Linked DNA regions of Actinoalloteichus fjordicus. The protein of the gene in region 1 binds, or shares a complex with, the protein of each later gene. Links are inferred from orthologs where the notes say so. Each region holds a gene or a part of one and is shown on either strand. Other genes may lie near its edges.

What was found.
Region 2: the proteins of rpsG (region 1) and tig are in contact, whole or in part, in a crystal structure (PDB 3GTY), measured with the Thermotoga maritima proteins. The link is inferred for Actinoalloteichus fjordicus from one-to-one orthologs. Residues at the interface, in WP_004081843.1 of Thermotoga maritima: Lys34, Lys52, Lys55, Glu59, Arg62, Gln63, Glu66, Asn67, Lys69, Val71, Arg95, Ala109, Lys110, Lys111, Gly112, Arg113, Pro114, Glu117, Glu121, Ile124, Ala125, Tyr127, Asn128, Asn129, Thr130, Gly131, Lys135, Asp139, Arg142, Met143; in WP_004081061.1 of Thermotoga maritima: Glu122, Val124, Val129, Leu130, Tyr133, Glu188, Gly259, Ile262, Tyr263, Glu266, Ser270, Glu273, Gln274, Glu277, Arg308, Gln311, Ile312, Ser315, Tyr316, Glu325, Arg329, Arg336, Leu363, Phe366, Trp367, Arg373, Leu377, Arg381, Leu384, Glu387.

What each region holds. Positions count from the first base shown.
Region 1 is NZ_CP016076.1:639,927-651,733, forward strand. What follows is about bases 1-2,890. They hold rpsG (30S ribosomal protein S7), read left to right. Parts: upstream 1-1,155; coding sequence 1,156-1,626; downstream 1,627-2,890. Other genes in these bases: UA74_RS02900 (hypothetical protein), read right to left, coding at 1-370; rpsL (30S ribosomal protein S12), read left to right, coding at 779-1,153; fusA (elongation factor G), read left to right, coding at 1,769-2,890. Outside these bases: more of fusA, read left to right, coding at 2,891-3,868; tuf (elongation factor Tu), read left to right, coding at 4,099-5,292; rpsJ (30S ribosomal protein S10), read left to right, coding at 5,764-6,069; rplC (50S ribosomal protein L3), read left to right, coding at 6,104-6,754; rplD (50S ribosomal protein L4), read left to right, coding at 6,754-7,464; rplW (50S ribosomal protein L23), read left to right, coding at 7,461-7,760; rplB (50S ribosomal protein L2), read left to right, coding at 7,806-8,639; rpsS (30S ribosomal protein S19), read left to right, coding at 8,658-8,939; rplV (50S ribosomal protein L22), read left to right, coding at 8,992-9,423; rpsC (30S ribosomal protein S3), read left to right, coding at 9,423-10,265; rplP (50S ribosomal protein L16), read left to right, coding at 10,269-10,688; rpmC (50S ribosomal protein L29), read left to right, coding at 10,688-10,942; rpsQ (30S ribosomal protein S17), read left to right, coding at 10,939-11,217; rplN (50S ribosomal protein L14), read left to right, coding at 11,396-11,764; rplX (50S ribosomal protein L24), read left to right, coding at 11,764-11,807.
Region 2 is NZ_CP016076.1:1,792,839-1,804,707, forward strand. Bases 1-2,952 are described here. They hold tig (trigger factor), read left to right. Parts: upstream 1-735; coding sequence 736-2,169; downstream 2,170-2,952. Other genes in these bases: UA74_RS08170 (ATP-dependent Clp protease proteolytic subunit), read left to right, coding at 2,358-2,952. Outside these bases: more of UA74_RS08170, read left to right, coding at 2,953-2,957; UA74_RS08175 (ATP-dependent Clp protease proteolytic subunit), read left to right, coding at 3,004-3,630; ATP-dependent Clp protease ATP-binding subunit ClpX, read left to right, coding at 3,788-5,068; UA74_RS08185 (acyl-CoA thioesterase/bile acid-CoA:amino acid N-acyltransferase family protein), read left to right, coding at 5,438-6,724; UA74_RS08190 (RBBP9/YdeN family alpha/beta hydrolase), read left to right, coding at 7,103-7,708; UA74_RS08195 (alpha/beta hydrolase), read right to left, coding at 7,833-8,741; formate dehydrogenase accessory sulfurtransferase FdhD, read right to left, coding at 8,854-9,732; UA74_RS08205 (OFA family MFS transporter), read left to right, coding at 10,155-11,576; UA74_RS32725 (MFS transporter small subunit), read left to right, coding at 11,573-11,719; UA74_RS08210 (FdhF/YdeP family oxidoreductase), read right to left, coding at 11,788-11,869. UniProt on the Bacillus subtilis protein: Involved in protein export. Acts as a chaperone by maintaining the newly synthesized protein in an open conformation. Functions as a peptidyl-prolyl cis-trans isomerase.

The DNA.
Region 1 (11,807 bases):
GGTCCATGCGGTCACGGAGCCGCTGGACGTGTTCCTCGACAGACCGCTGGTGTTCTGCGGAGGCCTTCCGGTCTGCGCGGGCTAGGGCCAGCGCCGCCTCGGCCGACAGCTGGGCGCACATCATCATGTCCAGGACGGCCTCCCGACGGTCCTCAGTCTCGGCCGCGACGAGCATGGGCCGGAGGTGCTCCACCATGCGCTCCATCTCCCCGGCCGACGCCACCAGCGCGTCGCGGGCTGCGGCCATCGCGGCGCGTCCTCGGTTGAAGTGATCCATGGCCTCGTGCCGTCGCTGTGGGGAGAGCTGGTCGAGACTCCGCAGCAGTTCGTCGCTCAGCTCGATGTTCCAGATGTCCTTCTCCGCGCTCATCTGCTCAGCCTGGCACGGGGACGTGCTCGTGCGCGCCTGAGTTCTGCCCTGACTTCGGTCCTGACTTCGGCGTAGGCTGATCCACAGGTGCCTGACACTGCGGGTGACCCACCCCGTTTTGACCCGTCCCAGCGGGTGCGGGTATCTTTGCTGCCTGGGCCCGACTTGTGTTGGGCTGGTCTGTGTGCCTGTGATCGTTGGCTCATCGCCTCCGTAACCACAGGACGGTGGAAGTCTTCCGGGTTGGCCGAGGGTTTCACGCCTGTGGGCGTGGAAGCGGGCGACACGCCCGACCTCGGGTTACGGGGGACAGCCGCGTGACTCCAGACACGACCCGCAAGGGTCGGATATAGCCTGAGGTGCTCAAAGGAGCATCTTTACGTAGCGAACGGAAGAAGTAGCCGGTCCATGCCCACGATCCAGCAGCTGGTCCGCAAGGGCCGCCAGGACAAGGTCGCGAAGACCAAGACCGCGGCGCTCAAGGGGAGCCCGCAGCGGCGCGGTGTGTGCACCCGCGTCTACACGACCACCCCTAAGAAGCCCAACTCGGCGCTGCGCAAGGTCGCGCGTGTCAAGCTGACCAGCGGCATCGAGGTGACGGCCTACATCCCCGGTGAGGGCCACAACCTGCAGGAGCACTCGATGGTGCTCGTTCGTGGCGGCCGTGTTAAGGACCTGCCCGGTGTTCGTTACAAGATCATCCGTGGCTCTCTTGACACGCAGGGCGTGAAGAACCGCAAGCAGGCCCGCAGCCGGTACGGTGCGAAGAAGGAGAAGAGCTAACCATGCCCCGCAAGGGACCGGCCCCCAAGCGGCCGCTTATCTCCGACCCGGTGTACGCCTCGCCGCTGGTGACCCAGCTCATCAACAAGGTGCTGGTCGACGGCAAGCGTTCAGTGGCTGAGAAGATCGTGTACGAGGCCCTGGAGGGCAGTCGCGAGAAGACCGGCACCGACCCGGTCGTCACGCTCAAGCGCGCGCTCGACAACGTCAAGCCCGCCCTGGAGGTGCGCAGCCGCCGTGTCGGTGGCGCGACCTACCAGGTGCCGGTGGAGGTGCGGGCGAGCCGCTCCACCACGCTGGCTCTGCGGTGGCTGGTCGGCTTCGCCCGTCAGCGTCGTGAGAAGACGATGGTCGAGCGCCTGACGAACGAGCTGCTGGACGCGAGCAACGGACTCGGGGCGAGTGTGAAGCGCCGCGAAGACACCCACAAGATGGCCGAGTCGAACAAGGCCTTCGCGCATTACCGCTGGTGATCGAGGATGCCCGACACGATCGACTTCGTCGGTCACGGCTCCGCCTCGGATCGGACATCCGATTCGAGGCCTGCTGTTGTCGGGCCTTCGGCCACCCCTAGAGACAGCTAGACAAAGCTGATCAGGAACGGGGAAGACTCTCGTGGCACGCGACGTGCTGACTGACCTGGCCAAGGTCCGCAACATCGGGATCATGGCCCACATCGACGCGGGCAAGACCACCACGACCGAGCGGATCCTCTTCTACACGGGGATCAACTACAAGATCGGCGAGGTGCACGACGGCGCGGCGACGATGGACTGGATGGAGGAGGAGCAGAAGCGGGGTATCACCATCACCTCGGCTGCCACCACCACCTTCTGGGCAGACCACCAGATCAACATCATCGACACTCCCGGGCACGTCGACTTCACCGTCGAGGTGGAACGGTCGTTGCGCGTGCTCGACGGCGCGGTCGCGGTGTTCGATGGCAAGGAAGGCGTCGAGCCGCAGTCCGAGCAGGTCTGGCGGCAGGCGGACAAGTACGAGGTTCCGCGAGTCTGCTTCGTCAACAAGATGGACAAGCTCGGTGCGGACTTCTACTTCACCGTGCGCACCATCGAGGAGCGCCTCGGTGCCCGCCCGCTCGTCATCCAGCTGCCCATCGGTGCTGAGAACGACTTCGCGGGTGTCGTCGACCTGGTGAACATGCGCGCGCTGACCTGGCGTGGCGACGTTCAGAAGGGCGAGGACTACACCGTCGAGGAGATCCCGGCGGATCTGGCCGAGAAGGCCGCCGAGTACCGGGAGAAGCTCGTCGAGGCCGTGGCCGAGACCGACGAGGAGCTCATGGAGCTCTACCTCGGCGGTGGCGAGTTGTCGCTGGAGCAGATCAAGGCGGGCATCCGCAAGATCACGATCGCTCGTGAGGCCTACCCGGTGCTCTGTGGCTCCGCGTTCAAGAACAAGGGCGTTCAGCCCATGCTCGACGCGGTCATCGACTACCTGCCCTCGCCGCTGGACGTGCCGCCGATGGAGGGTCTGCTGCTCGACGGCGAGACTCCCGCCACTCGGCAGCCCAACGTCGACGAGCCCTTCTCCGCCCTGGCATTCAAGATCGCCGCGCACCCGTTCTTCGGGAAGCTGACCTACATCCGGGTCTACTCGGGCAAGGTCAGCTCCGGCACGCAGCTCGTGAACGCCACCAAGGACCGGAAGGAGCGCATCGGGAAGCTCTTCCAGATGCACTCCAACAAGGAGAACCCGGTCGAGGACGCGCAGGCGGGTCACATCTACGCGGTGATCGGTCTCAAGGAGACCACCACCGGTGACACGCTCGCCGACCCGCAGAAGCCCATCGTCCTCGAGTCGATGAGCTTCCCGGAGCCGGTCATCCAGGTGGCGATCGAGCCCAAGACCAAGAGTGACCAGGAGAAGCTGGGTACGGCGATCCAGAAGCTCGCCGAGGAAGACCCGACGTTCCAGGTCAAGCTTGACGAGGAGACCGGTCAGACCATCATCGCCGGTATGGGCGAGCTGCACCTCGAGGTGCTGGTCAACCGGATGAAGAGCGACTACAAGGTCGAGGCGAACATCGGTAAGCCGCAGGTGGCCTACCGGGAGACGATTCGCAAGACGATCGAGAAGGTCGAGTACACCCACAAGAAGCAGACGGGTGGCTCTGGCCAGTTCGCTCGAGTGATCGTGAAGCTGGAACCGTTGGAGAGCACCGACGGTGCGCTCTACGAGTTCGAGAACAAGGTCAGCGGTGGCCGGGTGCCGAGGGAGTACATTCCGTCGGTCGACGCGGGCGCCCAGGACGCGATGCAGTACGGAGTGTTGGCGGGCTACCCGCTGGTGGGGCTGAAGTTCACCCTGCTGGACGGCGCCTACCACGAGGTGGACTCCTCCGAGATGGCGTTCAAGATCGCCGGTTCGATGGCGATGAAGGAAGCCGCTCGCAAGGCCTCCCCGGCACTGCTCGAGCCCATGATGGCTGTCGAGGTGACGACCCCTGAGGATTACATGGGCGACGTCATCGGCGACCTGAACTCCCGCCGTGGCCACATCCAGGCCATGGAGGAGCGCAGTGGTGCGCGCGTCGTCAAGGCGCTCGTTCCTCTGTCGGAGATGTTCGGGTATGTCGGCGACCTGCGTTCCAAGACGCAGGGTCGGGCGAACTACTCGATGCAGTTCGACTCCTACGCCGAGGTTCCGACGAACGTCGCAAAGGAGATCATCGCGAAGGCGACCGGTGAGTGAGTCTCACCTGTAACGCGGCCTGCCGAGGAGTTCTCCTCGGCTCGGCTGCGGGTGAGCGGCTCGACCAGCCGACGCAAATCCAGCGGTAAGTGCTCCGGTGCCCGTCGGGCTCCGGAGCCCTCCGAGGGGGAAATGTCATCGGCCGCCTCGTATGGGCGGCGAAAATCGAAACCGTCGAGCACATACAACAGTCCGTGCGGCGGAAAGATTAAGTCCAGGAGGACAAACCAGTGGCGAAGGCGAAGTTCGAGCGGACGAAGCCGCACGTCAACATCGGCACCATCGGTCACATCGACCATGGCAAGACCACGCTGACCGCGGCGATCTCCAAGGTCCTGCACGACAAGTTCCCGGACCTCAACCCTCTGATGGCCTTCGACTCGATCGACAAGGCGCCCGAGGAGAAGCAGCGCGGCATCACGATCTCCATCGCGCACATCGAGTACCAGACGGAGAAGCGTCACTACGCGCACGTCGACTGCCCCGGCCACGCCGACTACGTGAAGAACATGATCACGGGTGCGGCGCAGATGGACGGTGCGATCCTCGTGGTCGCCGCCACCGACGGCCCGATGCCGCAGACGCGTGAGCACGTGCTGCTGGCCCGTCAGGTCGGCGTTCCCTACATCGTGGTGGCCCTGAACAAGGCCGACATGGTGGACGACGAGGAGATCTTCGAGCTCGTCGAGATGGAGGTCCGTGAGCTGCTGTCGGCTCAGGAGTTCCCCGGCGACGACCTCCCGGTCGTGCGCGTCTCCGCGCTCAAGGCGCTGGAGGGCGACGCCGAGTGGAGCGCGAAGCTCCTCGAGCTGATGGACGCGGTCGACGAGAACATCCCGGAGCCGGAGCGCGAGGTCGACAAGGCGTTCCTGATGCCGGTGGAGGACGTCTTCACCATCACCGGTCGTGGCACCGTGGTCACCGGTCGTATCGAGCGCGGCATCGTCAAGGTGAACGAGGAGGTGGAGGTCGTCGGCATCAAGGAGAAGTCCCTGAAGACGACCGTCACCAGCATCGAGATGTTCAACAAGTTCCTCGATGAGGGCCAGGCTGGCGACAACGCCGCTCTGCTGCTCCGCGGCATCAAGCGCGAGCAGGTCGAGCGCGGCATGGTCGTCACGAAGCCGGGCTCCAACACCCCGCACACCAGCTTCGAGGCCGAGGTCTACATCCTCTCGAAGGACGAGGGTGGCCGTCACACGCCGTTCTTCAACAACTACCGTCCCCAGTTCTACTTCCGGACGACGGACGTGACCGGCGTGGTCACGCTGCCCGAGGGCACCGAGATGGTCATGCCCGGCGACAACACCGCGATCTCGGTGGAGCTGATCCAGCCCATCGCGATGGACGAGGGTCTGCGTCTGGCGATTCGTGAGGGCGGTCGCACCGTCGGCGCGGGTCGCGTCACCAAGATCAACAAGTGACTCACCGTGGGGAGGGCTCCTGATCCAGGGGCCCTCCCCACCCCCGATTTGGAGGCCTACCTCGGGGTATGGCATCCTGTAAGGGTTGCTCGTCGGAGGCTGTCGGTGAAGCATTGCGAACCGACAGCCTCGGCGCGAGCGCCCCGCGTCCGCAGCCTTGAGGATCGACTCGAGATCGGTGTCGGCCGGGGCTGCACGAACGCAGGTCCATCAGCGGACCCTGCGGGGTGCAGGGGGTCGAGAGATCCACACCACCGATGACGTCACAGGCATCGGTCTGAGCATCGGGCGCGACACGCCCGACCGCGTGGACCGGGTGACGGTGACGACTGGCAGTGTTTTTTCCTGAATAGGGTGTCTCCTTACGCAGGGGAGCAGCACGGGCCGGGAGGATCCAGGTCGGGATCAACGCGAGGCAACCGCAGCGTGTTAGTCAGAAGCGGCACGAGATTAGAGGAACGGCAAGCCACTATGGCGGGACAGAAGATCCGCATCCGGCTCAAGGCCTACGACCACGAGGCGATCGACGCGTCCGCGCGCAAGATCGTCGAGACCGTGACGCGCACCGGCGCTCGGGTCGTCGGACCTGTGCCGCTGCCCACCGAGAAGAACGTGTACTGCGTCATCCGCTCGCCGCACAAGTACAAGGATTCGCGCGAGCACTTCGAGATGCGCACGCACAAGCGTCTGATCGACATTCTCGACCCGTCGCCGAAGACGGTGGACGCGCTGATGCGCATCGACCTGCCGGCCAGTGTCGACGTCAACATTCAGTGATTCGGGCGCTAGAGCGGCGGAGATAACGAGACCCATGTCTGACAAGCAGATCAAGGGGATCCTGGGCACCAAACTTGGTATGTCCCAGGTCTTCGACGAGAACAACCGGATCGTACCGGTCACGGTCGTCAAGGCCGATCCGAACGTGGTCACCCAGATCCGGACCGACGAGAAGGACGGCTACTCGGCCGTCCAGCTGGCATACGGCGCCATTGACCCTCGTAAGGTCAACAAGCCCGAGACCGGCCACTTCAGCAAGGCGAAGGTGACCCCTCGCAGGCACCTGGTGGAGCTGCGCAGCAGCAACGCCGGTGAGTACGAGGTCGGCCAGGAGGTGACGGCCGACGTGTTCGATCAGGGCACGCTGGTCGACGTCGTGGCCACGAGCAAGGGCAAGGGCACCGCCGGTGTCATGAAGCGACACGGCTTCGCGGGTCTGAGCGCCAGCCACGGTACTCAGCGCAAGCACCGCTCGCCCGGCTCCATCGGCGGCTGCGCCACTCCCGGTCGCGTCTTCAAGGGCGTCCGGATGGCCGGACGCATGGGCAACGTGCGGGTCACCACGCAGAACCTGACCGTGCACCGGGTCGACCTCGAGGCGGGACTCATCCTGCTCAAGGGTGCGGTTCCCGGCCCGAAGGGCGGCCTCGTGCTGGTCAAGAGCGCTGCTAAGGGCGGTGTCTGATGAGCGCGAATGTTGAGATCAAGACCCCGGACGGCAAGGCCGACGGCAGCATCGAGCTGCCCGCCGACGTCTTCGACGTCCAGGCGAACATGGCCCTGATGCACCAGGTCGTGGTCGCGCAGCAGGCGGCGGCTCGGCAGGGCACGCACGACACGAAGACCCGCGGCGAGGTTCGCGGCGGTGGGCGTAAGCCGTACCGCCAGAAGGGCACCGGCCGCGCCCGTCAGGGTTCGGTTCGTGCGCCGCAGTTCGTCGGCGGTGGTGTCGTGCACGGCCCGACTCCGCGCGACTACTCCCAGCGGACGCCCAAGAAGATGAAGGCCGCCGCTCTGCGCGGTGCCCTCTCCGACCGGGCCCGCGAGGGGCAGCTGCACGTGGTCACCTCGCTGGTGGACGGCGAGAAGCCCTCGACGAAGTTCGCTCGTCAGGCGCTGCGCACGATCACCGAGGCCCGCCGCGTGCTGGTCGTCCTGCACCGTGAGGACGTCCTGGGCTGGCAGAGCCTGCGCAACCTTTCCGACGTGCACCTGATCGCTCCCGACCAGCTCAACACGTACGACGTGCTGGTCAACGACGACCTGGTGTTCACGAAGGCGGCTCTGGAGAGCTTCCTCTCCGGCTCGGCCCGGCGGTCTGGCAAGGCCACCGCTCGGTCCGGCGCGAGCGCCGACGCTACCGAGTCCGACTCAGATGGGGAGGCTGGGAAGTGATCCCCGACCCTCGCGACATCTTGGTTGCTCCGGTCGTCTCCGAGAAGAGCTACGGCCTTCTCGAGGAGAAGAAGTACACCTTCGTGGTGGTTCCGGACGCCAACAAGACGCAGATCAAGATCGCCGTCGAGCAGGTCTTCGGCGTGAAGGTCGCGAGCGTGAACACGCTCAACCGTCAGGGTAAGCGCAAGCGCACCCGCACCGGGTACGGCAAGCGCAAGGACACCAAGCGGGCGATCGTGACCTTGCACCCGGAGAGCAAGCCGATCGAGATCTTCGGCGGGCCGTCCGCGTGACGCGGCCGGACCGAACCGGACTGAACGACTGAGGACTGCACAGACATGGGCATCCGCAAGTACAAGCCGACGACACCGGGTCGTCGTGGTGCCAGCGTGGCCGACTTCGCCGAGATCACTCGGTCGACGCCGGAGAAGTCGCTGGTCCGTCCGCTGCACGGCCGCGGTGGTCGTAACGCGCACGGAAAGATCACGACCCGGCACAAGGGTGGTGGCCACAAGCGCGCCTACCGTCTGATCGACTTCCGTCGGTTGGACAAGGACGGCGTGCCTGCCAAGGTCGCGCACATCGAGTACGACCCGAACCGCACCGCCCGCATCGCGCTGCTGCACTACGCGGACGGCGAGAAGCGCTACATCATCGCCCCGGAGAAGACGCGCCAGGGCGACGTGATCGAGAGCGGTCCCCGGGCTGACATCAAGCCGGGCAACAACCTGCCGCTGCGCAACATCCCGACCGGCACCGTGGTGCACGCCATCGAGCTTCGGCCCGGCGGCGGCGCCAAGATCGCCAGGTCGGCGGGTGCCAGTGTGCAGCTGGTCGCCAAGGACGGGCCCTACGCCCAGCTCCGGATGCCGTCCGGTGAGATCCGCAACGTGGACGTGCGTTGTCGCGCCACGATCGGTGAGGTCGGCAACTCCGAGCAGGGCAACATCAACTGGGGCAAGGCGGGACGGATGCGGTGGAAGGGCAAGCGCCCGACCGTCCGTGGTGTCGCCATGAACCCGGTCGACCACCCCCACGGTGGTGGTGAGGGTAAGACCTCCGGTGGTCGCCACCCGGTGAACCCGGCTGGTAAGCCCGAGGGTCGTACGCGTCGTAACAAGCCGAGTGACAAGCTCATCGTCCGCCGACGCCGCACCGGCAAGAAGCGCTGAGCAGGGAGGGAGTGAAGGATGCCACGCAGCCTGAAGAAGGGCCCGTTCGTCGACGACCACCTGCTCAAGAAGGTGGACGTACTGAACGAGTCCGGCAAGAAGACGGTGATCAAGACCTGGTCCCGGCGCTCGACGATCATTCCGGACATGCTCGGGCACACGTTCGCCGTGCACGACGGTCGCAAGCACGTCCCGGTGTTCGTGTCCGAGGCGATGGTGGGTCACAAGCTGGGCGAGTTCGCCCCGACCCGCACCTTCAAAGGTCACGTCAAGGAAGACCGCAGGTCTCGCCGCCGCTGACGCGGGCTTCGACGCGAGATTCACGGACTAGCAAGAGCAAGGGGAAACAGCGATGAACGCCCGAAACGACGCTGTGGCGCCGGAAGGCGAAGAGACGCCGTCGCGTGCCGTGGCGCGGGCCCGCTATGTCCGCGCCACGCCGATGAAGGTGCGCCGCGTGGTCGATCTCGTCAGGGGCCGTCACGCTCAGGAGGCCCTGGCCGTGCTCCGGTTCGCGCCGCAGTCTGCCAGCGAGCCGGTCGAGAAGGTGCTTGCGAGCGCCATCGCCAACGCCGAGAACAACCTCGACCTCGATCCGGAGACGCTCTGGATCAGCAGCATCTACGTGGACGAGGGGCCGACGCTGAAGCGCATCCGGCCGCGGGCTCAGGGCCGCGCGTACCGGGTCCGTAAGCGGACCAGCCACATCACCGTCGAGGTCGAGTCCCGGCCGCAGGCCACGGGCCGGACTCGCAAGTCCAGCGTGAAGGGAAGTGCCCGGTAGTGGGTCAGAAAATCAACCCGCACGGCTTCCGGCTGGGGATCACCACCGACTGGAAGTCCCGCTGGTACGCCGACAAGCAGTACGCCGAGTATGTGTCGGAGGACGTCAAGATCCGCCGAATGCTCTCCAAGGGCATGGAGCGGGCAGGCATCTCCAAGGTGGAGATCGAGCGCACCCGAGACCGGGTCCGCGTCGACATCCACACCGCACGGCCCGGCATCGTGATCGGCCGCCGCGGCGCGGAGGCCGACCGCATCCGCGGTGAGCTGGAGAAGCTGACCAAGAAGCAGATCCAGCTCAACATCCTTGAGGTCAAGGGTTCCGAGTCCGATTCGCAGCTCGTGGCGCAGAACGTCGCCGAGCAGCTCTCCAACCGGGTGTCCTTCCGGCGCGCGATGCGTAAGGCGATGCAGTCGTCGATGCGCTCGCCGCAGGTCAAGGGCATTCGGGTGCAGGTGAGCGGCCGCCTCGGCGGTGCGGAGATGTCGCGCTCGGAGTTCTACCGCGAGGGTCGGGTTCCGCTGCACACGCTGCGTGCGGACATCGACTACGGCTTCTTCGAGGCCAAGACGACCTTCGGCCGTATCGGCGTGAAGGTCTGGATCTACAAGGGTGAGCTGGTCGGCGGCCTGAAGGCTCGCGAGGCTGCGGCTGCCGAGGCTCGGGCACCTCGCCGGGACCGTTCGGATCGGGCGGACCGCCCGGACCGGCCCAACCGTCGTCGCTCCGGTGCGTCCGGGACGACCGCGGCAGGCACCGAGGCCGGACGGGCTGCGGCCGAGACGGCGGAGAAGACGGCGGTCGCGACTTCGCCGTCCGCCGGCGAGAAGACGGAGGGCTGAGAAGTGCTCATCCCGCGTAAGGTCAAGTTCCGTAAGCAGCACCGCCCCGACCGGAGCGGCGCAGCCAAGGGCGGGACGCGGGTCACCTTCGGTGAGTTCGGGATCCAGGCTCTGGAGCCCGCTTACGTCACCAACAGGCAGATCGAGTCCGCTCGTATCGCCATCAACCGGCACATCCGTCGTGGTGGCAAGGTCTGGATCAACATCTTCCCGGACCGCCCGCTGACCAAGAAGCCTGCCGAGACCCGGATGGGTTCCGGTAAGGGTTCGCCGGAGCAGTGGATCTCCAATGTGAAGCCCGGCCGGGTGCTGTTCGAGATGACTTACCCGAACGAGACGGTCGCTCGCGAGGCGTTGCTGCGCGCGATTCACAAGCTTCCGATGAAGTGCCGCATCGTCACACGTGAGGGTGGTGAGTTCTGATGGCAGCGGTCAGCACCGCAGCCGAGCTGCGTGAGCTCACCGAGAGCGAGCTCGTTCAGCGTCTTCGGGAGGCCAAGGAGGAGCTGTTCAACCTCCGCTTCCAGATGGCGACCGGACAGCTGGAGAACAACCGTCGGCTGCGCGTCGTGCGGCATGACATCGCCAGGATCTACACCGTGATGCGTGAGCGCGAGCTGGGCTTGTCCGTCTCGCCGGACCAGGCGGACGCGACCACGAGTGAAGGTGCGGCATGAGCGAGAACGAGCAGAAGACCGAGACGCGGAACAACCGCAAGGTTCGCGAGGGTTACGTCGTCTCGGACAAGATGGACAAGACGGTCGTCGTGCAGCTTGAGGACCGTAAGAAGCACTCCCTGTACGGCAAGGTTCTGCGGAGCACCACCAAGGTCAAGGTGCACGACGAGCAGAACGCCGCAGGCGTGGGCGACCGGGTCCTGCTCATGGAGACTCGACCGCTGTCGGCGACCAAGCGCTGGCGCATCGTCGAGATCCTCGAGAAGGCCAGGTAGGAATCGCGGCGCTTCGGCAGGGTGGTCTCCTGCCGAAGCCGTGCCTGTCAGTAAGGTGCGGCGTCGGCGCCTGGTCCGAGACTGTCAGAGGTCTCAGACCGACCAAGAGGCACTACTAGAGACGACCGCGCCCGTCGGGTCGGAAATCCGGCGGGCAATACGCAGGTCAGGAGTTGACGTGATTCAGCAGGAGTCGCGGCTCCGCGTCGCTGACAACACCGGAGCCAAGGAGATCTTGTGCATCCGGGTGTTGGGCGGCTCGGGGCGGCGGTACGCGGGCATCGGCGACATCATCGTCGCGACCGTGAAGGAAGCGATCCCGGGCGCCAACGTGAAGCGTGGTGACGTGATCAAGGCCGTCATCGTGCGCACCGTGAAGGAGCGCCGTCGTCCGGACGGTTCCTACATCCGGTTCGACGAGAACGCCGCGGTGATCATCAAGGCGGACAACGAGCCGCGCGGCACGCGCATCTTCGGCCCGGTGGGTCGCGAACTGCGTGACAAGAGGTTCATGAAGATCATCTCGTTGGCGCCGGAGGTGCTCTGATGAAGGTGCACAAGGGCGACACTGTCGTGATCATCGCAGGCAA
Region 2 (11,869 bases), 1.2 Mb from region 1 along the record:
CCGTTTCCACCGGTAGAACCACTTGAGCGGGCGACGGGAATCGAACCCGCGTAGCCAGTTTGGAAGACTGGGGCTCTACCATTGAGCTACGCCCGCAAGTGCGCCTGACGGCGCTGCGATCGAAGTCTAGCGTGCCGCCGAGGGCCTTCGATGACGGGGTCGGATCTCGATCAGCGGCCGGGTGGATCACGCGGTCTCGGTCGCCTCGGCTGTGCGCTAGGATCTGCGCGACGGGCTGTAGCGCAGCTTGGTAGCGCATCCGCTTTGGGAGCGGAGGGTCGCAGGTTCAAATCCTGTCAGCCCGACCATGTGTGAGCAGGTGGGACCCGGAGGTCACGGGAACCGGCCGAGGCGGGGCCTCGTGATGTCCCACATTCTCGGTGTGGCCGGAGGAGTCGACGGCCCGGCCGCAGTCGTCGCACGCCTCCGTGACACCGGACGGGCGGCGCGGGTCATGAACGGTCTCGGCGTGGCGCCCGAACGCGAGGTGTGGCGCTCGCGAGCATCCCCATCGGTCGGGCCCTCGGCGACTTCGCCTAGAATCGCGCCGACAGGCGGCGCCCTGTGAGCCAGTCCGACCCCGTGTTCACCGGGGCACTCAACAGTCCACGGCTGGCTTCCCGGCGTTGACCAGCACTATGTGCAGGCCAGGGCGCTCCCGCGGTTCTTGTCCCCAGGAAGCCGGTGGCGGGCGACGTCAGGCCAGCCAAGATCGCAACGTCCCAAGGAGATCACGTGAAGAGCACCGTCGAGCAGCTCAGCCCGACGCGGGTACGGATCGACGTCGAGGTGCCGTTCGACGAGCTCAAGCCCGACTTCGACCGTGCCTACCGCAAGCTCGCCTCGCAGGTCCGTATTCCGGGCTTCCGGCCGGGCAAGGCCCCCTCCCGAGTGCTGGAGAGCAGGCTCGGACGAGGCGTCGTGCTCGACGAGGTCGTCAACGAGGCCATCCCCGCGAAGTACATGGAAGCCGTCAACAGCGGCGAGGTGCGCACCCTCGGCAGGCCGGAGATCGAGGTCACCAAGATCGACGATGGTGACGTGCTCGCCTTCAGCGCCGAGGTCGACGTCCGGCCGGACATCACCATCCCGGCCTTCGGCGAGCTCGCCGTCTCCGTCGACGACGTGGCCGTGGAGGACTCCGACATCGACACCCAGCTCGACGAGCTGCGTGCGCGCTTCGGCACCCTCACCGGCGTCGACCGGCCGATCGAGGCGGGCGACTTCGTGGTCGTCGACCTGTCGGCCACGGTCGACGGCGTCGAGGTCGAGGACGCCCGCACCGAGGGCCTCTCCTACGAGATCGGCTCCGGCCAGCTGGTGGAGGGCATCGACGACGCCCTGATCGGCGCCTCGCAGGACGAGACCAAGACGTTCACCACCACGCTCGTCGCCGGGGAACACGCGGGCCGCGAGGCCGAGGTCCAGGTCAAGCCCACCTCCGTGAAGGTGCGCGAGCTGCCGGAGGCCGACGACGAGTTCGCCCAGATGGTCAGCGAGTTCGACACCCTCGAGGAGCTGAAGGGCGACCTGCGCGAGCGCATCGGCCGCGTCAAGCGGATGCAGCAGGGCATGGAGGCCCGCGACAAGGTCCTCGAGGTGCTGCTGGAGACCACCGAGGTCCCGCTGCCGGAGAAGGTCGTCGAGGCGGAGATCGAGGTGCGCAAGCACGACGCGATCCACCCGTTCGACCACGACGAGGCGCGGTTCGCCGAGTGGCTGGAGCAGCAGGACAAGACCCTGGAGGGCTTCGACGCCGAGACGAAGGCCGAGGCGGAGAAGGCGGTGCGCACGCAGCTCGTGCTCGACACCATCGCCGACGCCGAGCAGGTCGCCGTCTCCGACAACGAGCTGACGCAGCGCATCGTCTACCAGGCGCAGCGCTTCGGCATCAGCCCCGACGAGTACGTGCAGCGGGCCCAGCAGTCCAACCAGCTCGGTGCCATCTACGCCGACGTGCGACGGGGCAAGGCCCTGGCGGGCGTCGTCCGGCAGGCCACGGTCACCGACGCCTCCGGCAACACCCTGGACCTCGACGAGCTGTTCGGCACCGCCGAGGAGCCGGAGGCCGCGCCCGGTGCGGTCATCGAGGGCGACGCGGTGGTGGAGAACGACGAAGCCGAGACGACGGGCAAGTCCGATGCAGCGGGTGCCGCTGCGGAGAAGTAGAACGCTCTGGGCGAACACGGGCGGTGCTGGGAAGGCAGCGCCGCCCGTGTTCGTTACTGTCGATTGAGTAATCCGGATGACCGACGGCGGAACATCGGTAGCGCTGCCGATGTGGACGAGAACCGCCCATCACTGGTTGGAGAAGGCAGGCAGACGTGACGCAGCACCCACCCATCCCCACCCCCGAGATGCGTTCGAGCAGCAGCGGTCTCAACTTGAACGACTCGGTCTACGAGCGCCTGCTTCGTGAACGGATCATCGTCCTGGGCTCTCAGGTCGAGGAGAACATCGCGAACCAGATCTGCGCCCAGCTCCTCCTGCTCGAGGCCGAGGACCCCGAGGCCGACATCAGGCTGTACATCAACTCACCGGGTGGCTCGGTCTTCGCGGGTATGGCCATCTTCGACACCATGCAGCTCATCGAGCCCGACGTGTCGACCGTGGCGATGGGCTTCGCCGCATCGATGGGGCAGTTCCTGTTGTCGGCGGGCGCACCCGGCAAGCGATACGCCCTCCCGCACGCCAGGGTGATGATGCACCAGCCGTCGTCCGGCATCGGCGGCACCGCCTCCGACATCGCCATCCAGGCCGAGGTGTGGATCAAGGACAAGAAGGAGATGGCCGAGCTCATCGCCGAGCACACCGGTCAGACGGTCGAGCGGATCACCGCCGACTCCGACCGCGACCGCTGGTTCACGGCCGAGGAGGCCAAGGAGTACGGCTTCGTCGATCATGTGGTCAGCCGTACCAACCAGCTGCCCAACCCCAAGGGCACGAGTCGGCGCTGATCCCGGCCGCCGTGTTGATCCAGGCCGATCTCTAGGAGTCACCACGATGAACGAGCTTCACCGTCCACAGTCTCGTTACGTACTGCCGTCCTTCATCGAGCGCACCAGCTACGGGGTCAAGGAGTCCAACCCCTACAGCAAGCTGTTCGAGGAGCGGATCATCTTCGTCGGCTCGCAGGTCGACGACGTCTCGGCGAACGACGTGATGGCACAGCTGCTGTGCCTGGAGTCGGACGACCCGGACCGCGAGATCACGATGTACATCAACTCGCCCGGCGGCTCCTTCACCTCGCTGATGGCGATCTATGACACGATGCAGTTCGTTCGGCCCGACATCAAGACGGCCTGCCTCGGCCAGGCGGCCTCGGCCGCCGCCGTGATCCTGGCGGCGGGCACCGCGGGCAAGCGTCTGATCCTGCCCAACGCGCGGGTGCTGATCCATCAGCCCGCGATCGAAGGCGTCTATGGTCAGGTGTCGGACCTGGAGATCCAAGCGAACGAGATCCAGCGGGTGCGGACCCAGATGGAGGCCACGCTCGCCCGGCACACGAACCGCTCGGCAGAGCAGGTCCGGGAAGACGTCGAGCGCGACAAGATCCTGACGGCTCAAGAGGCGTTGGAATATGGTCTTGTCGACGAGGTGATTCCGTACCGGAAGCTCTCGCAGAACTGACCCGACACGCCGAGTGTGTCGGACGTCCCGACACACTCGGCGGCGACGGGAGAGGCTTGCCCACCCGAAGACCGGGGGCAGGCAAGGTACCGTCGATGACGTACACGGCCAGGCACACCGAGTCCGGGTGAGCCAGAGGGGACAGAGGTCAGCGGTCATGGCACGTATCGGTGACGGCGGCGACCTGCTCAAGTGCTCGTTCTGTGGGAAGAGTCAGAAGCAGGTGAAGAAGCTCATCGCGGGCCCCGGTGTGTACATCTGCGATGAGTGCATCGACCTCTGCAACGAGATCATCGAGGAGGAGCTCGCCGAGGCGGGCGACGTCAAGCTCGACGAGCTGCCCAAGCCCGCCGAGATCCACGATTTCCTCGATCAGTACGTGATCGGTCAGGGCGGCGCCAAGCGGTCGCTCGCGGTGGCCGTCTACAACCACTACAAGCGCATCCAGGCGGGCGATCGAGCCAAGGACAGCCGCGAGGAGAACGTCGAACTCGCCAAGTCCAACATCTTGATGCTCGGGCCCACCGGCTGCGGCAAGACCTATCTCGCGCAGACCCTCGCCAAGCTCCTCAACGTCCCCTTCGCGATCGCGGACGCCACGGCGTTGACCGAGGCGGGGTACGTCGGCGAGGACGTCGAGAACATCCTGCTGAAGCTGATCCAGGCGGCGGACTACGACGTCAAGCGTGCCGAGACGGGCATCATCTACATCGACGAGGTCGACAAGATCGCTCGTAAGAGCGAGAACCCGTCGATCACCAGGGACGTCTCCGGCGAGGGTGTGCAGCAGGCCCTGTTGAAGATCCTCGAGGGCACCACTGCGAGCGTCCCGCCGCAGGGCGGACGCAAGCATCCGCACCAGGAGTTCATCCAGATCGACACGACGAACGTGCTGTTCATCGTGGCGGGCGCGTTCGCAGGCCTGGAGAAGATCATCCAGGACCGCGTCGGCAAGCGCGGGCTGGGCTTCGGCGCGGAGATCCGGTCGAAGGCCGAGATCGACGCGATGGACTTCTTCACCGACGTCATGCCGGAAGACCTGATCAAGTTCGGCCTCATCCCCGAGTTCATCGGTCGACTGCCGGTGGTCGCAGGCGTCACCAACCTGGACAAGGAATCACTGGTACAGATCCTGACCGAGCCGCGTAACGCGCTGGTCAAGCAGTATCAGAAGCTCTTCGACATCGACGGCGTCGAGTTGGAGTTCACCAAGAAGGCGATGGAGGCGATCGCGGACCAGGCGATCCTCCGAGGCACCGGCGCACGTGGTCTGCGGGCGATCATGGAGGAGGTGCTGCAGTCGGTGATGTACGACATCCCCAGCCGCAGCGACGTCGCCAAGGTCGTCATCACCGAGCAGACGGTGCGAGAGAACGTGAACCCCACCATCGTGGCCCGCCAGGCCTCTCGGCGGGAGCGCCGCGAGAAGTCGGCCTGACGTCGGCGGGCCTCGCCGCCAACGCACGTCGATCGCTGCCTCGAGGACGACGTCGATTCGCTCAATCCCGGCCCGTCGTGGTGAACCTGCCACGGCGGGCCGGGAGTCGGATCCGCGTCGTGCCGGTGTGCCGAGGCGGCCGAAGCCTGCGAGGCTCTCGGGTGAGGCGAGGCGCTGCCTCGGAGCTCGACTGAGGGAGCAGGGTCGCCTGCGTGGCTCCAGCCGACGAAGTGACTCTCGGTGCGGTTCGCCGTGCAGGTCCAGCCGCCGCGTGATCTTCGGCGCTGCTCGCCGGGTGCCGTCCGTCGCGCCGCAGGCCGCCGGGACGACGAGATCGATCCTGCGGGGCGAGGGAGGTCGGTGCAGTCGATGGAGTTGGAGATCGATCCGCTCGACGGCATGGCGGACCGGCCGCCTGTCGTCCGGGTGCGCGCTGCCTCACACGTCGGGGTCAAGCTGGAGCTGCGGATCACCGATGCGGCAGGCCATGCCTGGACCTCGCTCAACACTTATGGCGCCGATGTCTCCGGACTGGTCGACCTCGGTACGCACGAGCCGCTGACCGGCACGTATCAGGGCATCGACCCCGCAGGTCCGTGGTGGTCGATGCGCTTCGCCGCGCCGGGGCGGGCGCCCGTCGACTTCAGCGCCGCACCCGACTCGCTCACCTGCCGCGTGACCGCGCAGGCAGGCGCGGAGACCGCGGTCGCGACGGTGGTGCGGCGGTGGGCCGCCGCTGGGGTGGAACGGCAGGACCATGACGTGCCGGGCAGCACCATCAGCGTCTTCACTCCGGCGGGTTCCGGGCGCGGCCCAGGGGTGCTCATCGTGCCGGGGTTCACCGGCGGCGCGGCGATGCTGCCCAGAGCGGCCCTGCTCGCGTCGCGCGGCTATGTGGCGGTCGTCGTGGACTACCTGAGTGACGAGCGAACGCAGCCGGGGTTCACCGAGGTGCCGATCGAGACGATCACCGACGCTCTCGGCTGGTTGGCGGCCCATCCCAGGGTCGACGCCGATCGGATCGGCGTGTTCGCCTCCTCGGCGGGCTGTGTGGGTGCCCTCGCCGCGCTGGCCTATCTCGATCACCATCCGATTCGCGCCATCGCGCTGGTGTCCCCGAGTTCCGTCGTGTGGCAGGCCGCTGCCGCGGGCGGGCCGCCTGCCCGCACGTCCTCGTGGACTCATCGAGGCAGGCCGCTGCCGTGGGTGCGGGTCCGGGCAGGCAGGCTGCTTCCCGAACTGCTCGGGCAGGCCGTCCGACATCGGGTCGCCCGCCATCCCCGCCCGACTGCGCTGCACCTGCGCTCGTCCTACGCCGCAGGGCTGCGCAATCTCGCGGAGGTGGACCGCGCGACCATCCCGGTGGAGCGGATCGACGCCCCGCTGCTCCTGCTCTGCGGAGAGGACGACCAGCTCTGGCCCGCCGATCAGATGGCTCGCGCGATGGTGGCTCGACGCGGCGTGCACGGCATCGCTCATCAGGACGAGACCCGGACCTTCCCCGACGCGGGGCACTTCCTGCGTCCGCCTCTGGTGCCGACCACCGCAGCATGGAGCGAGACCCTGATGGCGGGCGGCTCCGCCGAGGGGATCGCGCTCGCCCAGCAGGAGTCATGGGACGCGACCCTTTCCTTCCTCGCCCGGCGGCTGGCCTGATCGCGGCCAGGTGGGGGAGCGAGATCTCCTCGGGCACATCCGGGGGGAGAGCGCGTGCTCCGACGTCGGCTCGGCGTCTGCCTGCGGTCGGCGGCGTCGCCGCGTCGCCGCTGATCACTGCGGCGGGTGGGGGCACGATCTCGGCCGTGCACAGGCGGCCTTGGTGGTCTGGCCGGTCTGGCCGGAGCGTGCCGGTTCGCGGTTGCTCCGTCGAGCGGCGGCGTGGCCGGCCGGGAAGAGTCCAGTCGGGACCTCCTGGTGCCGCGACACGGAGGATCGGTGTCCTGCCTGCCTGCGAGCGGTGCGCCCGGCGGCAGGCCGACGGCGGCACGGTCGGTCGTGTGGGCAGTCCGGAGAGCTGTTGAGACGGAGGCGGAGATGTCGGATCGACAGGTGCTCCTGCTGCACGGCTGGCGTACGCCCACGCCGGATCACTGGCAGCTGTGGCTGGCGCCCCGCGCCTACAAGCACGGCTGGGACGTCGACTTCCCGCGCCTGCCCGCAGCGGACACGCCGATGCTGGCCGACTGGCTGCCCGTGGTGCAGGCGCGAGTCGCCCGCGTCCCCCGTGCCACCGAGCTCGTGGTGGTCGCGCACTGTTGCGGGGCCTTGACCTGGATGCATCATGCTGCCGTGCTCGGCGGGCGAGGCAGGCGGGCGGATCGCGTGCTGCTGGTGGCCCCGCCCGGTCGTCGCTGGCGTCACCCCGATCTGAGCGGGATGCCGTATCCGCCGGTCGACGGGTGGAGCCTGCGCCGGGCGGCGGGAGTCACGCGCCTGGTCGCGGGCGTCGACGACCCGTGGGGCGGCGTCGCGGAGACCACCATCCTGGGCCGGACGCTGGGGGTGGAGGTCGACGTGGTGCCCGGCGGGCGGCATCTGGACCCTGAGTCCGGCTTCGGGCCGTGGCCGCAGGTGTTGGACTGGCTGATGGACCCGGGGGCGGCGGACCTGAACACCGCCCGCCGAGACCCGCCGCGCTGAGCCTCCGACGGCGACTCGACGACGAGATCCGGCGGGCGGCGAGTACTGCCCCTGACGTCGGTCGGTCCGATGCCTGCCCCGGCGGTGTGGCGGCCTGGGGCGTCTGCGGGTGCGGTGATGGAGGTCAGCGGAGTCGGCGCCCGACGAAGGCCAGCGCGGGTGGGACGGAGGAGTCGAAGAAGGCGCGAGTGTGGCCGCCGGGGCTCAGCTCCGCGACCTCGGGGCGGGCCTTCTCGATGAACTGCCGGGCTCCCTCGATGAAGCCGTCCTCGGTACCGCACCAGATGCCCACCGGGACGTTGCCGAGGGCAGGGATGTTGCGCAGCGGGTCCATGCTCGCCCAGTCCGCCTCGTCGTGGAAGGCGTTGCGCTGGCTCATCTCGTCCCAGCTGAGGATCAACGCCGGGGCGATCGCCCCGACCGCCCGCAGCGGCCTGCCCTGTTCCCGCCGCCTGCGCGCGTACAACAGGGCGCCGAAACCACCCATCGAGACGCCTACCGCCGCCTCCGGCATGCCGAGTCCCCGTGCCGCCGCCCAGACCGGCACCTCACGCAGCAGCATCCCCATCGAGTCGTCGCCCTTGGTGTGCTCATGCCAGTAGTCGTCGCCGCCGTCCACGGCCATCACGGCGAACGGGGTGCCGCCTGCCGAGATCGTGGCGTCGAGCGTGTCGGGCATCGGTGCGGCGGTGACCTCCTCGGAGTTGCCGGTCCTGCCGTGCAGCACCACACAGACCGGGAGTCGACGGGCGTACGACCCGGCGGGGATGAGGGTGACCAGACCGACGTTCCGGCCGCGTGCCTCCGACCACACCTGTTCGCGGCGGACCACCGCACGCGACATGCCGCCGCTGAGCAACTCCCCGAGGGACATGCCGCCCGCCATGCCGGTGGCCGGGTGCGCCGTGCCCTGTGTCAGCGCCCCGCCGGTGGCCACCGCGACCGCGCCGAGCCCGGACAGTCCCGCGATCATGGTCAGGAAACGGCGCCTGCCTGGATCGCGCGCCGAGTCGACAGTGGGGTCTGGTGCCATGGAAGGGCCTCCTCGACGTCAGGGTCTGGGAGCAGGTTCAGACCCACCGTCGTCGAGCCGTGCCGGGTCGGCCACCGCTGCTCACGTTTAGGCGAGTGACGTCGGAGTGAATTCACCTGGAGGAGGGCGTGGCGGGTGATTCCGCGCGGTCCGCGTCCGTGTCGTGGGCGGTGGTCACCCGTTCCCGACCGACGTAGACGTTCATCGAGTCCCCTCGGAGGAAGCCGATCAGGGTCATGCCCTGTTCCTCGGCGAGGTCGACCGCCAGTGACGACGGTGCGGACACGGCGGCCAGCACGGGAACCCCCGCCATCGCCGCCTTCTGCACGAGTTCGAACGACGCCCGCCCCGACACCATGAGCACGCAGCCCGTCAGCGGGACGCGGCCGTCCAACAGCGCCCAGCCGAGCACCTTGTCCACGGCGTTGTGTCTGCCGACGTCCTCGCGGGCGGCGAGCAGCCTGCCGTCCCCGGTGAACAGGCCTGCGGCGTGCAGGCCGCCGGTCGCGTCGAAGACCCGCTGTGCCTCGCGCAGGGCGACCGGCAGCCGCGTCAGAGTGTCGACGCTCACCCGCGCCTCGTCGGCGGCGGGGGAGAACCGGGTGCTCAGCCGGACCGCGTCGAGGGCGGCCTTACCGCAGACCCCGCAGGAGGACGTGGTGTAGAAATTCCGCTCGACGCCGGTCTCCGGCGGCGGGACTCCCTCGGCGAGCGCGATGTCCAGGACGTTGTAGGTGTTGCGTCCCTCGTCGTCGACACCGTCGCAGTACCGGGCGATCGAGACGTCCTCACGATGTGCGATGACGCCCTCGGTGAGCAGGAAGCCATGGGCGAGTTCGACGTCGCTGCCGGGTGTGCGCATCGTCACCGCGAGAGGGCGGCCGTTCACCCGAGTCTCGAGCGGTTCCTCGACCGCCAGCGAGTCCGGACGGGTCCTGGCTCCCGTCGCCGTGACACGCAGCACCTGCCTGCGCACGGTCACTCGTCCCATCTGCGTGCCTCCGTCGGGTTCGGGACGGGGTCCCGAGTCGGGGCCCTGATCACCCGACGGTACCTGGCACGACCAACCGCCATCGTCGTTGCGCTACGTGGCCAAGCTGCGGTTGTGTCGCTTGTTCGAGTGGTCACTCGAAGGGATGAGAGAACGGTCGGCGGGCGGGGACTTTCCTCGGCCGCGGATCGTCCGCGTGTCGGATTTCTGGGAGGTCTGCCGCCGTGCGTCGGGGTAGGCGCAACCACGCCGTGGTCAAAAGTACTGGTAGCGGATCTGATGCACCGGAAGCATCTCGGCGGGTCCGACCGGTGTCCGTGGTGGGGCCGAGAATTCGATCGGCCGGATGCTCGAAAGATCGGGGTCACCCGAGGTAGCGTCCCTTCACCCGTTCCGGTGTTAGTCGCGTGCTTGGAGTGGCGATGTCTCAGGGTCTGCTCGATCGGTCGAGGATCGTCGCCGCGCCGGGGTGGAGTCGATGGCTCGTCCCGCCTGCGGCGTTGTCCGTGCACCTGGCCATCGGACAGGCCTACGCGTGGAGCGTGTTCAAACCCCCGCTGGAGTCCGCGATGGACCTATCGGGAACTCAGAGCGCGCTGCCCTTCCAACTCGGCATCGTCATGCTCGGGCTCTCGGCCGCATTCGGCGGCACCTTCGTCGAGCGCAACGGACCACGGTGGGCGATGTTCGTCTCACTGGTCTGCTTCTCCACCGGCTTCCTCGTCGCCGCGCTGGGCGTGGCCACCGGGCAGTTCTGGCTGGTGGTGCTCGGCTACGGCGGCATCGGCGGCGTCGGTCTCGGCATCGGCTACATCTCGCCGGTCTCGACGTTGATCAAATGGTTCCCAGACCGGCCTGGCATGGCCACCGGCATCGCCATCATGGGCTTCGGCGGCGGTGCGTTGATCGCCGCGCCCTGGTCGTCCTGGATGCTCGACAGCTTCGGCGCGGACTCGTCGGGCATCGCCACGACGCTCGTCGTCCACGGTCTCGCCTATGCCGCGTTCATGTCTCTCGGCGTGCTGTTGATCCGGGTTCCCGCAGCCGACTGGCGGCCACCTGGCCCGCCCCGCACGGCGGCCACGGCGCGACGGATGATCACGACCGCGAACGTGTCCGCCCGCAACGCCGTGCGCACCCCGCAGTTCTGGTGCCTCTGGGTGGTGTTGTGTCTCAACGTGACGGCGGGCATCGGCATTCTGGAGAAGGCCGCGCCGATGATCATCGACTTCTTCGCCGACACCGCGACGCCGGTGGCGGCGGGCGCGGCGGCAGGCTTCGTCGCGCTGCTGTCACTGACCAACATGGCGGGCCGCTTCATCTGGTCCTCGACCTCCGACGTGATCGGTCGTAAGAACGTCTATCGCGTCTACCTCGGGGCGGGCGCCCTGCTCTACCTGGTGATCGCCCTGGCAGGCAGCCTGTCCACGCCGGTCTTCGTGCTTGCCGCGATGGGCATCCTGTCCTTCTACGGCGGCGGGTTCGCCACCGTCCCGGCCTACCTCAAGGACCTGTTCGGGACCTACCAGGTCGGGGCGATCCACGGCAGGCTGCTGACGGCCTGGTCGGTGGCGGGCGTGCTGGGACCGTTGATCGTCAACGCCGTCGCCGACTCGCAGGAGGCGGCGGGCCGTACGGGCTCCGACCTCTACACCCTGTCCCTGTTCGTCATGATCGGGCTGCTCCTGGTCGGCTTCGTCGCCAACGAACTGATCCGCCCGGTGGACTCTCGACACCACGAGCCTGCCGAGGGCGGTCAGGCCCCCGCCGAGAAGTCAGAGAAGGCCGAGCAGACGGCGAAGCCTGAGCAGACGGCGAAGTCCGAGAAGGGAGCCACCCGATGAGCGCCGAGGACGCGCTGCCAGAGGGAACCCCGGCCCGCCGCCGGATCGGGCTGATGACCTTCGCCTGGCTGTGGGTCGGGCTGCCCTTCGCCTACGGGCTTGCGGAGCTCGTCCGCACCGTGACCAGGCTCTTCGTCGGCTGACGCACCCGGACCGGCACTCGGCGTGCCGCCGAGGCCGGTCCGACGTCCGAGCAGGTCCGAATCGGGCGTCAGCCCGCCTGCTCCAGCCGGACGACGATCGACTTCGACGTCGGAGTGTTGGACTCCTCCGCCACCGAGTCCAGCGGAACC